3 regions of the Streptomyces sp. NPDC032161 genome follow, and region 1 is predicted to be linked to each of the others. Evidence: riboswitches for the same ligand, from Rfam matches in the RefSeq annotation. Region 1 holds a riboswitch; each other region holds the start of a gene.
What was found. Region 1 has a riboswitch for thiamine pyrophosphate ahead of AB0E67_RS00375 (thiamine ABC transporter substrate-binding protein). Riboswitches for the same ligand answer to the same signal wherever they lie in the genome.
Positions count from the first base shown of each region.

Region 2: another riboswitch for thiamine pyrophosphate. It lies ahead of thiO (glycine oxidase ThiO); the one in region 1 lies ahead of AB0E67_RS00375 (thiamine ABC transporter substrate-binding protein).
Region 3: another riboswitch for thiamine pyrophosphate. It lies ahead of thiC (phosphomethylpyrimidine synthase ThiC); the one in region 1 lies ahead of AB0E67_RS00375 (thiamine ABC transporter substrate-binding protein).

Region 1 is NZ_JBEZVN010000001.1:95,226-100,779, forward strand. It holds gene AB0E67_RS00370 (iron ABC transporter permease) at 1-1,356, opposite strand, end outside; gene AB0E67_RS00375 (thiamine ABC transporter substrate-binding protein) at 1,497-2,627, opposite strand; TPP riboswitch at 2,701-2,818, opposite strand; gene rlmN (23S rRNA (adenine(2503)-C(2))-methyltransferase RlmN) at 3,061-4,167, opposite strand; gene AB0E67_RS00385 (phosphatidate cytidylyltransferase) at 4,308-5,393, opposite strand; gene frr (ribosome recycling factor) at 5,393-5,554, opposite strand, start outside.
Region 2 is NZ_JBEZVN010000002.1:362,706-368,259, forward strand. It holds gene AB0E67_RS07395 (Rv2175c family DNA-binding protein) at 1-237, opposite strand, end outside; gene AB0E67_RS07400 (FAD-dependent oxidoreductase) at 339-1,520, opposite strand; gene AB0E67_RS07405 (hypothetical protein) at 1,630-1,974, opposite strand; TPP riboswitch at 2,047-2,160, shown strand; gene thiO (glycine oxidase ThiO) at 2,158-3,363, shown strand; gene thiS (sulfur carrier protein ThiS) at 3,360-3,644, shown strand; gene AB0E67_RS07420 (thiazole synthase) at 3,647-4,441, shown strand; gene pknB (Stk1 family PASTA domain-containing Ser/Thr kinase) at 4,568-5,554, shown strand, end outside.
Region 3 is NZ_JBEZVN010000038.1:18,636-24,189, reverse strand. It holds partial or broken gene AB0E67_RS31850 (IS1182 family transposase) at 11-1,692, opposite strand; gene thiC (phosphomethylpyrimidine synthase ThiC) at 1,830-3,644, opposite strand; TPP riboswitch at 3,637-3,770, opposite strand; gene AB0E67_RS31840 (YibE/F family protein) at 3,845-5,176, shown strand; gene AB0E67_RS31835 (SsgA family sporulation/cell division regulator) at 5,296-5,554, opposite strand, start outside.

The DNA.
Region 1 (5,554 bases):
ATCGACCTCCCGCCAGGCCCGCAGCGGCGACGCCCCGAGCACCGCGGCCGCCTCCCGGAGCCGGCCGTCCACCGCGCGCAGCACCGGCAGCATGGTCCGTACGACGAAGGGCACGCCGACCAGCGCCTGGGCGAGCGGCACCAGGATCCATGACGTGCGCAGGTCCAGTGGCGGCTTGTCCAGGGTGATCAGGAAGCCGAAGCCGACGGTGACCGCCGACACCCCGAGCGGCAGCATCAGCAGCGCGTCGAAACCGCGCACGAGCCGCCCCGCGCGCCGGGTCAGCGCCGCGGCGGCCAACCCGCCGACGACCAGCGCGATCACGGTCGCGACCAGCGCGTACGCCACGGAGTTCCCGATCGCTTCGAGCGGCGCGACCAGGAAGGTGCCGCCGCCCGCGTCCACGGACCCCAGGGCACGGTAGAAGTCGAGGCCGTGGCCGTCCGGGGTGTCCAGCGAGCGTTCCACCAGCACCGCGAGGGGCAGCAGGATCAGCACCAGCACGGTCAGCAGCACCGCGCCGAGCAGCGCCCACTGCCCGGCCCCGCGCGGCCTGCGGGCGGTCCGTTCCGGATCGACCAGCCTCAGCGCGGTCTCCCTGCGCCGTACGGTCCAGGCGTGCGCGGCGAGGATCGCGCCCACGGTGGCGAACTGCGTCAGCGTCAGCACGGCGGCCGTCGGAAGGGCGAGGAGCTGGGCGGTCTGCCGGTAGATCTCCACCTCCAGCGTGGCGTACCCGGGGCCGCCGAGGATCTGCACGACGCCGAAGGAGGTGAAGGTGAAGAGGAAGACCATCAGCGCGGCGGCGGCAACGGCGGGCGCGAGGGCCGGCAGCGTGACCCGCCGCCAGGCCGCGAACCGTCCGGCGCCCAGCACCCGGGCGGCCTCCTCCTGCCGCGGGTCGAGCTGCGCCCACAGACCGCCGACGGTCCGTACGACCACCGCGTAGTTGAAGAAGACATGAGCCAGGAGAATCGCCCACACCGTGGTGTCGAGGCGCACCCCCCAGAGTTCGTCGAGGAACCCGCCGCGACCCAGCATCGCCAGGAAAGCCGTCCCGACGACGACGGTCGGCAGGACGAACGGCACGGTGACCACCGCCCGCAGCAATTGCTTTCCGGGGAAGTCGAGGCGGGCGAAGACGTACGCGCCGGGCAGCGCGACGAGCAGCGTCAGCGCGGTCGAGGCGAGCGCCTGCCAGGTGGTGAACCACAGGACGTCACGGATCTCCGGCCGGGCCAGCACCTCACCGATCCGGCCGAACTGCCACACTCCGTCCGCCTTCAGCCCCCGGCCGACGATCGCGACGACGGGGTAGGCGAAGAACACCGCGAAGAACGCGAGGGGCACGGCCATCAGGGAGGGCCGCACCGCGCCCGCACCCAGGCGCCGGGCCGCCGTCCGCACCGCGTCCGTCGTACGCCCGGCGCGCGGGCGCGGACCCGTGATGTCCGCGCCCTTCGCCGCCGTGCCCGTCCCCTGTGCGGCGGTCCCGGCTACTTCACGACGAGCGAGGACCACGACTGGACCCACTGCTCACGGTTCTTGGCGATCAGGTCGGGGGCGACGGTCGTCGGCTTCTCGACGGTCTCTCCGAACTTCGTGAACAGCTCCGGCAGTTTCGCGTCCGACACGACCGGGTTCACGAACATGTTGAGCGGCATGTCCTCCTGGAACTTCTTGCCGATCAGGAAGTCCAGCAGTGCCTTGCCGCCCGCCTCGTTCCCGGCGCCGTCCAGCAGGCCCGCGAACTCGATCTGCCGGAAGCAGGTCCCGGTGGCGACCCCGGTCGGGGCCTCGGTCGGCTGCGGCTTCGCGTACAGCACCTCGACGGGCGGGCTGGAGGCGTACGAGACGACGAGCGGACGGTCGGCCTTGGCCTTCCTGCCGCCCGCGGAGCCGGAGAACTCCTCGTTGTACGCCTGCTCCCAGCCGTCGACGACCTTGACGCCGTTGTCCTTCAGCTTCTTCCAGTAGTCCTGGTAGCCCTTCTCGCCGTAGGCGGCGACGGTGCCGAGGAGGAAGCCGAGGCCGGGCGACGAGGTCGCCGCGTTCTCGGTGACCAGGAGGTTCTTGTACGCGGGCTTCGCCAGGTCGTCGAAGGTCCGCGGCGGGGCGAGCTTCTTGTCGGCGAAGTACTTCTTGTCGTAGTTCACGCAGACGTCGCCGGTGTCGACCGGCGTGACCCGGTGCTCGGCGTCCAGCCGGGTGGCGGCCGCGACCCGGTCGATGCCCTTCGCCTCGTACGGCGTGAACAGGCCGCTGTCCAGGGCGCGGGAGAGCAGCGTGTTGTCGACGCCGAAGAACACGTCTCCGCGCGGTGAGCCCTTGGTCAGGATCTCCTGGTTGAGCGCGACGCCCGCGTCGCCGCTCTTGAGGACCTTGACGGTGTAGCCGGTCTCCGCGGTGAACTCCTTCAGCACCGCATCGGACGCGTTGAAGGAGTCGTGGCTGACGAGCGTCACGGTCTTCGGATCGGTGCCCTTAGTGCCGCCGGAGCCGGAGGACGACGTGTCGGAACTCCCGCACCCGGCCAGTGCCGTGATGCCGAGCGCGGCCACGACGGCCGTGGCCGTGAGACGTACGGACCCGCGCGTGGTTCCCGTGGTCCTGCGCGTGGTGGTCATGATGGATTCCTCCTGGGTTTTGGCCAGGAAGAGACGCGGCCCCACCCGCGAGACGCGGGCAGGGCGCAACAGCATGAGTTGATGACCGAACTTCCTACCCGGAATGACCCGGGCGAGGTTCAGAGGGTCTGCGGACGACCGGTCCCCCGGTGCCGCACTCTCAGCGCTGTGGCGCTCCCCTGTCGGAATATGAAGTTGATTTCCGGACCAGGTTACACGGACCGCGCGGCCGGGCCGCCGGGGCCTCGTCGTCCGGTCGACGCCGGAGGCCCGCAGCCCTTGACGCCCCGTCCGCTCCGGATTCCTGCCGGACCACCGCGGCCCCGGCGAGCGCCGGGCCCGCCGCTCCCGTGGAACCGGCGGGCCGCTCTCAGCGCTCGCGGGCCCGGCGGACTTCGGCCTCGGCATCCCACGGACCCGGAGAACGCCTGCGTCAGCGCTCGGCCGCCGCCAGCTGTCCGCAGGCCCCGTCGATCTCCTGGCCCCGGGTGTCCCGTACGGTCACCGGCACCCCGTGCGCCGCGATGGCCTCGACGAACGCCTTCTCGTCCTCGGGCCGGGAGGCGGTCCACTTGGAGCCGGGCGTCGGGTTCAGCGGGATCAGGTTGACGTGCACCCGCTTGCCCTTGAGCAGCCGGCCGAGCAGGTCGCCCCGCCACGCCTGGTCGTTGATGTCCCGGATCAGCGCGTACTCGATGGAGACGCGGCGGCCGGACTTCTCCGCGTACTCCCACGCGGCGTCCAGCACCTCGCGCACCTTCCACCGGGTGTTCACCGGGACGAGGGTGTCGCGCAGCTCGTCGTCCGGCGCGTGCAGCGAGACGGCGAGACGGCACTTGAAGCCCTCGTCGGCGAAGCGCAGCATCGCGGGCACCAGCCCCACGGTGGAAACGGTGATCCCGCGCTGTGAGAGCCCCAGCCCGTCCGGCTCCGGATCGGTCAGCCGGCGGATCGCGCCGACCACGCGGTTGTAGTTGGCCAGCGGCTCGCCCATGCCCATGAAGACGATGTTGGAGAGCCGCGCCGGTCCTCCGGGCACCTCCCCGTCGCGCAGCGCCCGCATGCCGTCCACGATCTGGTGGACGATCTCCGCGGTCGACAGATTGCGGTCCAGACCGGCCTGCCCGGTGGCGCAGAACGGGCAGTTCATCCCGCAGCCCGCCTGCGAGGAGATGCACATCGTCACCCGCTCCGGGTAACGCATCAGGACGGACTCGACGAGCGTCCCGTCGTGCAGCTTCCACAGCGTCTTGCGGGTGGTGTCGTCGTCGCAGCTGATGTGGCGGACCACCGACATCAGCTCGGGGAACATCGCCTCGGCGAGCTTCTCCCGCGAGGCGGCCGGGATGTTGGTCCACTCGGCCGGGTCGTGCGCGTACCGCGCGAAGTAGTGCTGCGAGAGCTGCTGGGCGCGGAACGGCTTCTCGCCGATCGCGGCGACCGCCTCCTTGCGCTCGGCGGGCGTGAGGTCGGCGAGATGCCGCGGCGGCTTCTTGGCTCCGCGGGGTGCGACGAAAGTGAGTTCTCCGGGCTTAGGCATGGTCCGTCCAGTGTCGCAGACGCGACGACGAGGGCCCGCCGCCCTGTGGACAACGTCCCGTGGGCAGCGGGCCCTCGTCTGAGAACGCCCAGGTCGGGACGGGCGGACCGTCCCGCGGGCTCACAGCCTGCCGGGTGCTCTCAGCCGGAGCCGACGAACAGCACCAGCAGCAGCCAGACCACCGGAGCGGTCGGCAGCAGCGAGTCCAGCCGGTCCATAATCCCGCCGTGTCCCGGCAGCAGCGTGCCCATGTCCTTGATGCCGAGGTCCCGCTTGATCATCGACTCGCCCAGGTCGCCGAGGGTGGCGCTGACCGCGACCGCGAGCCCCAGCAGCAGCCCCTGCCACCAGGCACCGCCGTCGATCAGGAACTGCATGCACAGGGCACCCGCGACCATCGCGAAGGCGACGGCCCCGAAGAGGCCCTCGCGGGTCTTCCCGGGGCTGATGCGCGGCGCGAGCTTGTGCTTGCCGAAGCGCCAGCCGACGGCGTACGCCCCTGTGTCGCTGACCACGGTCAGCAGCAGGAAGGTGAGCACCCGCTGCGGTCCGTCGTCCGCGGTCAGGAGCATGGCGACGAACGTGGCGAGGAACGGCACGTAGAACGCGGCGAACACACCGGCCGTGACGTCCTTGAGGTAGCCCTCCGGAGGCTGGGCCATCCGCCAGACGAGAACCGCGAGCGCGGTCAGTGCCACGGCCACCCAGGCGCCCTCGGCGCCCTTCATGTACCCGGCCACCACCATCGCCGCACCGCCGACCGCCAGCGGCACGAGCGGCGCGTTGATGCCCTTGCGCTCCGACAGCCGTGAGGTGAGCTCCCACAGGCCCACGACGACGGCGACGACGATCACCCCGACGAAGACGGCCTTCACGACGAACAGCGAGGCGACGATGACGGCACCGAGCCCCACCCCGACCCCTATGGCGGCTCGCAGATCGCGGCCCGCACGTTTCTTCTGCGGGGACGGTGGCGCGGTGGGCATGGGCTCCTGCGGCTTCTCGTCACGGAACAGGGGGCCGCCGTTCGGGCGTGCGCCCCCCTGCTCCCGGTCGTCACGGTCGTCAGCGTCTCCACCTGTGTCAGGGGCGTCCGGCACGATGGGCATGGGCCGAGTCTGCTGGGCGTCATGCACATCGTGCGCGGGACCCGCCGGGGCAGCACGCATCTCGGGCGCAGCCCACGGACCGGCTCCCGGCGTGGCGCCCCAGGAAGAGTCGTTCATCAGACTTCGAGCAGCTCGGCTTCCTTGTGCTTGAGCAGCTCGTCGACCTGTGCGACGTACTTCGCGGTGGTGTCGTCGAGCTCCTTCTCGGCGCGACGCACCTCGTCCTCGCCGGTCTCCTTGTCCTTGACCAGCTTGTCGAGCGCTTCCTTGGCCTTGCG
Region 2 (5,554 bases), on a different contig from region 1:
GCCGTCGTCCCGCAGGAGGGTCAGGGTGCCGGAGAGGCCCTTGACCACCTTGTTGCCGGCGATGAAGGCGGCCGGCACCTGGAGAGCCCGGTTCTCACCGCGGCGTACGGCGATGAGCTGGCCCTCCTTGACCAGCTGCCGCACACGTGTCACCTCGACACCGAGCATGTCGGCGATGTCGGGGAGGTGGAGCCAGGCGGGGACGAGAGCATCGATCTTTGCGTCAATCTCGGTCACGGGACAAGCGTGCCATCCCGGACCGACAGTCGGTAGCCGGGCCGACCGTACGGGCGGTGCCGGTACGCCGTCGGAGGGTCGGCGGCCGCGGAGTACGGGTGTCAGAGGGCCGTCGACTTCAGGGGCACGGAGGGATCGGCGGCCCGCGCCGGGTCGATGCGGGTGCCCGCCTCGATGAGCCTGCGGCCCTGCGCCAGGTCGCGGGGGCGGCCCACGGCGAGGACCGCCACCAGGACGCCGTCGCGCAGCCAGCACACCGACCAGGCGGGGCCGGCGGCGTCGCCGCGCCACAACAGGGTGTCGGCGCCCGCGTGGTGGCCCGCGTACTGCACGAACCGGTCGAACTGCTCGGACCAGAAGTACGGGACGGGGTCGTAGGCGGGCGGCACCGGGTGGTCCCCGCCCGCCGCCGCGACGATGTCGGCGGCCACGGTCCGGGGGCCCTGGAGCGCGTTGTCCCAGTGGTGGACGAGCAGGCGTTCGCCGTAGCGGGCGGACGGGAACGAGGCGCAGTCGCCGACCGCGTACACGTCGGGCAGCGAGGTGCGCAGCGCGGCGTCGGCGGTCACCGAGCCGTCGGGGCCGAGCGCGATGCCCGAGCCGGCCAGCCAGCCGGTGGCGGGGCGGGCGCCGATGCCGACGACGACGGCCCCGGCCGGGATCGCGCGGCCGTCCGCGAGGACCACCCGGCTCGGTTCGACGTGGTCGACCCGGGCGCCGGTGAGGAGCTCGGTGCCGCTCTCGGCGTACCAGGCGGCCATCGGGGCGGCGACCTCGGCGGGCAGCGCGCCGGCGAGCGGCTGGTCGGCGGCCTCCAGGACGGTGACCGCGCAGCCGGCGGCGCGGGCCGCGGTGGCGAACTCGGCGCCGATCCAGCCCGCGCCGACGACCACCACGTCGTGCCGCTCGTCGAGGACGGGCCGCAGCCGGGCCGCGTCGTCGAGGGTGCGCAGCAGGTGGACGCCGGGGACACCCTCGGTGCCGGGCAGGACGATCGGTTCGGCGCCGGTCGCGATCACCAGCACGTCGTAGGGGACGGGACCGGACGGGGTGTCCAGTTCGTGCGCCGCGGCCCGCAGTCCGGTGACGTCGAGGCCGAGTGCGAGCTCGATGGCCAGCGCCTCGAAGTCGATGTCGAAGGCGGAGTCCTCGGCCTTGCCGAGCAGCACCGCCTTCGACAACGGGGGCCGGTCGTAGGGCTGGTGGGGTTCGGCGCCGATCATCGTGACGGGGCCGGTGAAGCCCTGTTCCCGCAGGGCCACGGCCGTCTGCACACCGGCCATGCCCGCGCCGACGACGACGACGCGGCGCTCCGCGCCCGGTTCCGGGCGCTCCGACTGCTGCGACTGCTGCTGATCGCTCACCTGTACACCATAAACACCTGACAGAACGTCATGGCAGGGGGAGTTGCTCCACGGTGCTGGTGCCGCTGCCCTCCTGCGACTCCCATTCCCACCGCTCCTCCAGCCGGACCCGGCCGTCCGGGAGATCGACGACGGTGGAGACGCAGTGGCCGCAGGACGTCGTTCCGTCCTGCTTGAGCTGCACGTACCGGAAGTCGAGGACGTCACCGGCGCGGGTGCCGACGAGATGGCCGCGTACCACGTCGCCGCCCGCGTACTCGGCCCAGATCCGGCCGCCCTCCTCGTGGTACGTGAAGCGGGTGCGGGTGCCGACCTGACCGGGCGCCTGGTCGGCGACCGGCGAGAGGACGAGTCCGTCGAGCGAACGGGCCATGGCGCTGCTCCCTTGCCTGGGTCCGGCGGTCCCTCACCCGGGTCCGGCGGGCGGGGTTTAGGGTGGCCACGGTAAGACACTCGCGGGAGCCCGGACGCAGCGGGCTGAGAGGGAGGCTGGAGCGGCCTCCGACCGTACGAACCTGATCCGGGTCATGCCGGCGAAGGGAGGGGCTGGACGCCCATGCGTTCTTCTCATCACGAGGGCCGGTGCGCCCGGGACGGGGGGCCGTACGACGTCCTCGTCGTCGGGGGCGGAATCATCGGCCTGGTGACCGCCTGGCGGACCGCGCAGCGCGGACTGCGCACCGCGGTCGCCGATCCCGATCCGGGCGGCGGGGCCGCCCGCGTGGCCGCCGGGATGCTGGCCGCCGTCACCGAACTCCACTACGGCGAGGAGCTGTTGCTGGGGCTGAATCTCGCCTCGGCCGCCCGCTACCCGGCGTTCGTGGCGGAGCTGGAGGAGGCGAGCGGCCGGGACACGGGCTTTCGCGCCTGTGGCACGCTCGCCGTCGCGCTGGACTCCGACGACCGGGCCCATCTGCGGGAGCTGCACGCCCTGCAACGGCGTTCGGGCCTGGAGTCGGAGTGGCTGACGGGCCGCGAGTGCCGCCGCCTGGAGCCGATGCTCGCGCCGGGCGTGCGCGGCGGGCTGCGGGTCGACGGCGATCACCAGATCGATCCGCGCCGGCTGGCCGCCGCGCTGCTGACCGCGTGCGAGCGGGCCGGGGTGGTCTTCCACCGGGCCCGGGCGGAGCGTCTGACGGTGGTGCGCGACCGGGCCACTGGAATCGTGCTCGCCGGGGGCCCGGAGCTGGCCGCCGACCAGGTCGTGCTCGCCGCGGGGAGTCTCAGCGGCCGGCTGCCGGGCCTGCCGGACGCGGTCGCGCCACCGGTCCGGCCGGTGAAGGGGCAGGTGCTGCGGCTGACCGTGCCCGCCCGGTACGCGCCCTTCCTCTCCCGGACGGTCCGGGCCGTGGTCCGGGGCGGCCCCCTCTATCTCGTACCGCGCGAGAACGGCGAACTGGTCGTCGGCGCCACCAGCGAGGAGATGGGCTGGGACACCACCGTCACCGCGGGCGGCGTCTACGAGCTGCTGCGGGACGCCCACGAGCTGGTGCCCGGCATCACGGAGCTGCCGCTCGTCGAGACCCGGGCCGGTCTGCGCCCCGGCTCCCCCGACAACGCCCCGCTGCTGGGCCCCACCGCGCTGCCCGGCCTCCATCTCGCGACCGGCCACCATCGCAACGGGGTGCTGCTCACGCCCGTCACCGGAGACGTCATGGCGGCGTCGCTGGCCGACGGAGAGCTGCCCGAGGTGGCCCGCCCCTTCACCCCGTACCGCTTCTCGCCCGCCGTCGACTCCGTACGTCAGGAGCAGCCCGCATGACCGAGCCCGCGCCCTCCCCCGCTTCCGGTTCCGTGCCCCTCGCCGACTCCGCGCCCGTCCCCTCCCCCTCCCCCGCCTCCGTGTCCGTGTCCGTGAACGGGGAGGTCCGGCTCCTCGCCGCGGGCACCGCCCTGGACGCGCTGGTCGCCGGGCTGACCTCGGCCCGCTCCGGTGTCGCGGCGGCCGTCAACGAGAGCGTCGTGCCGCGCGGGCAGTGGTCCGCCACGGCGCTGCGCGACGGGGACCGGGTCGAGATCCTGACCGCGGTCCAGGGAGGCTGACCGTGTCCGACGACCTCTTCGCCCTCGGGGACACCACGTTCGGCTCCCGGCTGATCATGGGCACGGGCGGGGCGCCCAGCCTCGATGTGCTGGAACGCTCCCTCGTCGCCTCCGGCACCGAGCTGACCACCGTCGCGATGCGCCGCCTCGACCCGGCCGTGCAGGGCTCGGTGCTCTCCGTCCTGCGACGGCTCTCCATCCGCGTCCTGCCGAACACGGCGGGCTGCTTCACCGCGGGCGAGGCCGTGCTGACCGCCCGGCTGGCCCGCGAGGCCCTCGGCACCGACTGGGTCAAGCTGGAGGTGGTGGCCGACGAGCGGACCCTGCTGCCCGACCCGGTCGAGCTGCTGGACGCCGCGGAGACCCTGGTGGACGACGGTTTCACCGTGCTGCCGTACACCAACGACGACCCGGTGCTGGCCCGCCGCCTCCAGGACGTGGGCTGCGCGGCGGTGATGCCGCTCGGCTCCCCCATCGGCTCCGGTCTCGGCATCCGCAATCCGCACAACTTCCAGCTGATCGTCGAGCAGGCGCGGGTGCCGGTGATCCTCGACGCGGGCGCCGGGACCGCCTCGGACGCGGCGCTGGCGATGGAGCTGGGGTGCGCGGCGGTGATGCTGGCCTCCGCCGTGACCCGGGCCCAGGAGCCCGAGCTGATGGCCGCCGCGATGCGGCACGCGGTGGCGGGCGGACGGCTGGCGTACCGGGCGGGCCGGATCCCGCGCCGGCACTTCGCCGAGGCGTCGTCGCCGGTGGCGGGGCGCGCGGTGCTGGACCCCGAGCGCCCGGCCTTCTGACCGGGGCGGCCGGACGTCCCGGCGGGCACCGGGCGGAGCGTGTCGCCGTCACGGCTCGGCTGCGGTTCGGCCCCGGGGCCGTCCGGGCCGTCGGACGTGTCCGCCGCGGCTCGTAGACTCGCATCCGTGGATACGACCCTCCAGGACCCGCTCGTCGGGCAGCTGCTCGACGGCCGCTACCGCGTCGATGCCCGCATCGCCGTGGGTGGCATGGCCACGGTCTACCGGGCCGTGGACACCCGGCTCGACCGGGTGCTCGCTCTCAAGGTGATGCACCCGGCACTCGCCACCGACGCGTCCTTCGTGGAGCGGTTCATACGCGAGGCCAAGTCCGTGGCCCGGCTCGCGCACCCGAATGTGGTCGGGGTCTTCGACCAGGGCGCCCAGGGCCAGTACGTCTACCTCGCGATGGAGTACGTCCCGGGCTGCACGCTGCGCGACGTGCTGCGCGACCGCGGCGCCCTCCAGCCGAGGGCCGCGCTGGACATCCTGGAGCCGGTGCTCGCCGCGCTCGGCGCCGCGCACCGGGCGGGCTTCGTGCACCGCGACATGAAGCCGGAGAACGTCCTGATAGGGGACGACGGCCGGGTCAAGGTCGCCGACTTCGGTCTGGTGCGGGCGGTGGGGTCCGTCACCAGCACCACCGGATCGGTGCTCGGGACCGTCTCGTACCTCGCCCCCGAGCAGATCGAACACGGCACGGCGGACACCCGTACCGACGTGTACGCCTGTGGTGTGGTCCTGTACGAGATGCTGACCGGCGCCAAGCCGTACGTCGGGGACACCCCGGCCCAGGTCATCTACCAGCATCTCAACGAGGACGTCCCGCCTCCGTCGGCCCTCGTCCCGGACCTCCCGGTCGCGCTCGACGACCTGGTGGCGAGCGCGACCGCGCGCAACCCCCAGGTCCGCCCGTCCGACGCGGTGGCCCTGCTCGCCGAGACCCGCGAGGCCCGTTCCGCACTCACCGACGCCCAGCTGGACGCCGTACCGCCGCAGGCCCGCGCCGGGGAGCGCGACGCCACCGAGGACCGCACGAGCGTGATCCCGCGGCTGCTCCCGGACGACCGGGGAGTCACCCATCGCACCAGCCGGCTGGAGATGCCGCCGCGG
Region 3 (5,554 bases), on a different contig from region 1:
ACGCCGTTGGCTAATTCGGTCCCTGCTTTGCCCCGGCGGGCGTCAGTTCGTCGGGGCAAAGTCGCGTGAATTGGCTGGTGCGGGTGCGGGCTCGTGGTGTGCCGGTGAGATGGGCGTCGATGCGGGCGAGGTTGATCGCTGCGCCGGTGAGCTGGTGCTGGGGACTGGTCTTTGCCAGGCCCCGGTAGCGGGATCTGCGCAGGCCGCAGTGTCCGGCGGCCTGGGAGATGGTGCTCTCGACACCGGCACGGATCTTGTAGCGCTCCTTCCACGCATCGGTCTGCTGTTCAGCGTGGATGTGCCGGATGGCCTCGTGCTCGGCCTGCTGTTGCCGCAGCATGAGTTCGTGCTGGCGGCCGGTGGCCGAGCTGACGCACTTCCGCAGGTCGGGGCAGGGGCGGCAGCGGCTGGCAGGGAACCTGACGCGGATGGCCGGCACGCCGTTGGAATCGAGGCGGGGATACCAGTGCGTGGTAGTGACGCCGTTCGGGCAGGACACCTGCCGGTGCTTCCAGTCGATGGTGAACGCGTCGAGCCCGAAGGCGCCTTTGGCCTGGTGCGACGTATTGTCGGCCAGCGGCCCGTGCAGTTCGACGCCGTACTCGGCCCGAGCGGCAAGGATGCGGGCGGCGGTGGGATATCCGGCGTCCGCCCAGTGCCCGGCGGGCAGGCGGTCCCGGGCGGCGAGGCAGGCGTGGATCTCCTCGTTCATCGCGTTGTCCACGACGGTCGCCACCGTGGTCGTTCGTGACCAGGTGCGCAACGCCGTCCTCGCCGCAGGTCTCAGTGAGGTGGACCTTGTATCCGTTCCACATGGTGTCCCGTTTGACGCCGACACGGGCTTCCGGGTCAATAGGGGCCGACCAGGCGCATCGCGCCCGGCGGCCGGTCTTTTGGGCCCCTGCGCATCACCTCACCGTCCACCCGGTGGAAACTCTGCACCCAGATCCGGCGCAGGATCTCCACCTCGTCCAGTGCACGCAGCGCCGCAGGGGTATCGGCGGCGAAGACCGCTTCCAGCAGGCGTGTCCCGTCCCGGCCGATCCGGGCTCCCGCCTCGTCCCGCTTCGCGCGGGCCTTGGGGAACCGGGAGTCCTCGGCCCTGGTGGCGTAGTGGCGGAACCAGTCCGGCTCCGCGATCCCGGACAGCCACTCCGGAGCGGCCTGCGCGAGCGCGTTCAATGCCGCCCGCAGCGTCTCGGCCACCTGCTCCAGCCAGCACGGCTCACGCGCCGACGACAGCACATGCGAGGAATCGGTCCGGGCCCGGCCCGCGCTCTTGAGCGGCCCCTTCTCCCGTGCCGCGACCAGCACCCCGTCCATGACCCGGCGCCCGCCAACGGCCCCGGCCAGCCGGCCCCTGAACTCCGACAGCACCGAAAAGTCGAAGCCGGGATCAGCGAGGTCAAGCCCGAGCGCGTACGTGAAGTCGATCCGCGCACGCACCGCCTCCGCGGCCTGGCGGTCGGTCAGCCCCTCCACGAACCGGAGCACCGACACCAGCGCCGGCCCCGCAGGTGACCAGGCAGGCCGGCCACGTGAGGCGAACAGATCCGCGAAGTCCTCATCGCGGAACATCGGCCCCAACTCGTCCCGGGCCCGGATCGCCAGGCTTCCCTTCGGGAACGCTGCCCGGGCGACCCGCACCGTCTCCGCCGGAATCTCCCCCGGCCCCTTCGGCTGCATCGACATCGACACCCACCCCACACAACAACGTCGGTCTCCACGACCACAACCGGATCGTGAAGACCGACGTCACGCGCGGGACCGAACAAACCAACAGCGTCCCCTGCGGTCCGCCCCCCTTGTCGCCTCGGTCGGCTCTCGTCTCAGTCCGCGACGGGCAGGTAGACGCGGTGGCCCGCCGCCGCGAACTCCTTCGACTTCTCCGACATCCCCGCCTCGATCTCCGCCTGTGACACCCCGTGTTCACGCCGGATGTCCTGAGAGATCTTCATCGAGCAGAACTTCGGGCCGCACATCGAGCAGAAGTGCGCCGTCTTCGCCGGCTCCGCCGGCAGCGTCTCGTCGTGGAACTCCCGTGCCGTGACCGGATCGAGCGCCAGATTGAACTGGTCCTCCCAACGGAACTCGAACCGGGCGTCGGAGAGCGCGTCGTCCCAGTCCTGCGCCCCCGGATGCCCCTTGGCGAGATCCGCGGCGTGGGCCGCGATCTTGTACGTGATCACGCCGGTCTTCACGTCGTCCCGGTTCGGCAGCCCGAGGTGCTCCTTGGGCGTCACGTAACAGAGCATCGCCGTGCCCCACCAGGCGATCATCGCCGCGCCGATACCCGAGGTGATGTGGTCGTACGCCGGAGCGACATCGGTGGTCAGCGGGCCGAGCGTGTAGAAGGGAGCCTCTTCGCAGATCTCCTGCTGGAGGTCGATGTTCTCCTTGATCTTGTGCATCGGGACATGGCCCGGCCCCTCGATCATGGTCTGGACGCCGTACCGCTTGGCGATCGTGTTCAGCTCCCCGAGCGTGCGCAGCTCGGCGAACTGCGCCTCGTCGTTGGCGTCCGAGATCGAGCCGGGGCGCAGCCCGTCGCCGAGCGAGTACGTCACGTCGTAGGAGGCGAGGAGTTCGCAGAGCTCCTCGAAGTTCTCGTAGAGGAACGACTCCTTGTGGTGGGCGAGACACCACGCCGCCATGATCGAGCCGCCTCGCGAGACGATGCCGGTCTTGCGGCGGGCGGTCAGCGGAACGTACGGCAGGCGTACGCCGGCGTGCACCGTCATGTAGTCGACGCCCTGCTCGGCCTGTTCGACGACGGTGTCCCGGTAGATCTCCCAGGTCAACTCCTCGGCCTTGCCGTCGACCTTTTCGAGGGCCTGGTAGAGGGGCACGGTGCCGATCGGCACGGGCGAGTTGCGCAGAACCCACTCACGGGTGGTGTGAATGTTGCGGCCGGTGGAAAGGTCCATGACCGTGTCGGCGCCCCACCGCGTCGCCCACGTCATCTTCTCCACCTCCTCCTCGATGGAGGACGTCACCGCGGAGTTGCCGATGTTGGCATTGACCTTCACCAGGAACCGCTTCCCGATGATCATCGGCTCGGTCTCGGGGTGGTTGACGTTGGCCGGCAGCACGGCGCGGCCCGCGGCGATCTCCTCCCGCACCACCTCCGGCTCGACGTTCTCCCGGATCGCCACGTACTCCATCTCCGGGGTGATCTCGCCCCGGCGGGCGTACGCGAGCTGGGTCACGGGCCGGCCGTCCCGGCTGCGGCGCGGCAGCCGGGGCCGACCGGGGAAGACTGCGTCGAGATTGCGCAGCCCTTCCCCAAGCTCTCGGCTTCGCTCGAGCAGGGGAGACCCCGTTCTCGGCGAGGTGTGCTTGAGCCCGTCGTCCTCGGGTCGGACGGGCCGGCCCGGGTACTCCTCGGTGTCGCCGCGCGCGATGATCCAGTTCTCCCGCAGCGGCGCGAGCCCGCGACGGACGTCGGTCTCGACGGTGGGGTCGGTGTACGGCCCCGACGTGTCGTACAGCGTCACGTCCTTGCCGTTGGTGAGGTGCACCTGACGGACCGGCACACGGATGTCGGGGCGCGAGCCCTGGACGTATCCCTTGTGCCAGCCGATGGACTTCCCGGCCTCGTCGCTCTGGTTGGAGGCAGGCGTGCGTGCGTCCGATGTGGTCATGAGACCTACTCCCTACGCCGGCATTACCCGGTAACAGGTTCGGCGGTCGGCGCAGCTCATCCCGTACGGACGTACGGATATCAGCGCCCTCTCAGCCCGGTGCTCCGAGCTCCCGCGTGTGCAAAGGTTCCTCCACGCTAGCGCCCCGTCCGGCGGAATGAACAGAGGGTCCCATGCCTCCTTGCGATGATCGCCCGGTGATGTCCCTCCCTAGCGTTCCCGAACCGCCGAGTCCCCACCACGGCCACACACACGGCCATACGCACGCCCACGGCCCCGCCGCGCCCGTCTCCAGACATCTGCGGAAGGTCATCGCGGCCGTACTGATCCCGTTCGCCGCCGCGGTCCTCGCCGGACTGGCGGCGCTCTGGCCGGGCGGTGCGCCACCGCACGAACGAACCGGTGTCGGCTTCGACCGGCAGACCCAGCAGGGGAAGGTGGTGAACGTCGACACGGTGGACTGCAAGGAGGTGAACGCCTCCCAGATGCCGGTCGGCGGCGAGACCGCTCCGCAGTCGGCGGGCCGCACCGGGCTGTGCGCGAAGGCCACGGTCGAGGTGACGACCGGTCACGACAAGGGCCGGCGGTTCGTGGAGATCGTCCAGCCCGACGCACCACGTCAGCTGCGCGAGGGGCAGGGCGTGGTCGTGGCGTACGCCCCGGACGCGCCCCACGACCTGCAGTACTCGGTGACCGATGTGAACCGGAAGTTCCCGATGGCGCTGCTGGCCGGGATCTTCGCCCTGGTCGTGGTCGCGGTGGGAAGGATGCGCGGGGTGATGGCGCTGGTCGCGCTCGCCGTGTCGTTCGCCGTGCTGACCCTGTTCATCCTCCCGGCCATCCTTCAGGGCTCGAATCCGCTGATCGTGGCGGTGGTCGGGTCCAGTGCCATCATGCTGATCGCGCTCTACATGTGCCATGGGCTCACCGCCCGCACCTCGGTCGCGGTGGTGGGCACACTGATCTCGCTGCTGCTGATCGGGCTGCTCGGCTCGCTGTTCATCGGCTGGGCGAGCCTGACCGGCAACACCGACGACAGCACCGGCCTCATCCACGGCCTGTATCCGCGCATCGACATGAGCGGCCTGCTGCTGGCCGGCGTCATCATCGGTTCGCTCGGGGTGCTCGACGACGTGACGGTCACCCAGACGTCGGCCGTCTGGGAACTGCACCAGGCGAACCCGACGATGGGCGTGCGGGGGCTCTACCGGGCGGGGATCAGGATCGGGCGCGATCACATCGCCTCGGTCGTCAATACGCTGGTGCTCGCCTACGCGGGCGCCGCGCTGCCGTTGCTGCTGCTGTTCTCGATCGCCAGGAGCAGCGTGGGCACGGTGGCCAACAGCGAGCTGGTGGCGGAGGAGATCGTACGGACGCTGGTCGGTTCGATCGGGCTGGTCGCATCGGTGCCGGTGACAACGGTGCTCGCCGCGCTGGTGGTCTCCGCGGACCGTACAGGGCTCGGCGCGGAAGCCGGAGCTTCAGCACCCGTACGGGCCGGGAAGGGCCGCCGTCGCAGGACGAAGCCATGAGCACCCCGGAACGGACATCGGCCGACAGACGAGGAGCGGTCCTGAATACGGAGAGCGATTCACCCATTCGGCGGATGCCGTGTTCGACCGGCGGGCACCGGTCGGCGACACCGTTTCCTTCAGCCGGCGTTCTGCTCCTCGGCGAGGATCCGACCCAGGGCCTCCTCCAGGTTTCCCTCGAAGTCACCCAGCGTGCGCTCCTGTCCGAGCGGCACGAGCTTGTCGGTCCGGTCGAGAAAAGCCACGAGCGGCGCCGAACCAGCCCGGAAGAGGGCACGGTCGGCGCCCACCTGAAGGCGGATGTGTACATCGGAAAGCCCCTCGGGATCCGTGGGCCCGATGTGCACATCGCCGTCGCCACTGGGGCTGTTGAGGCCG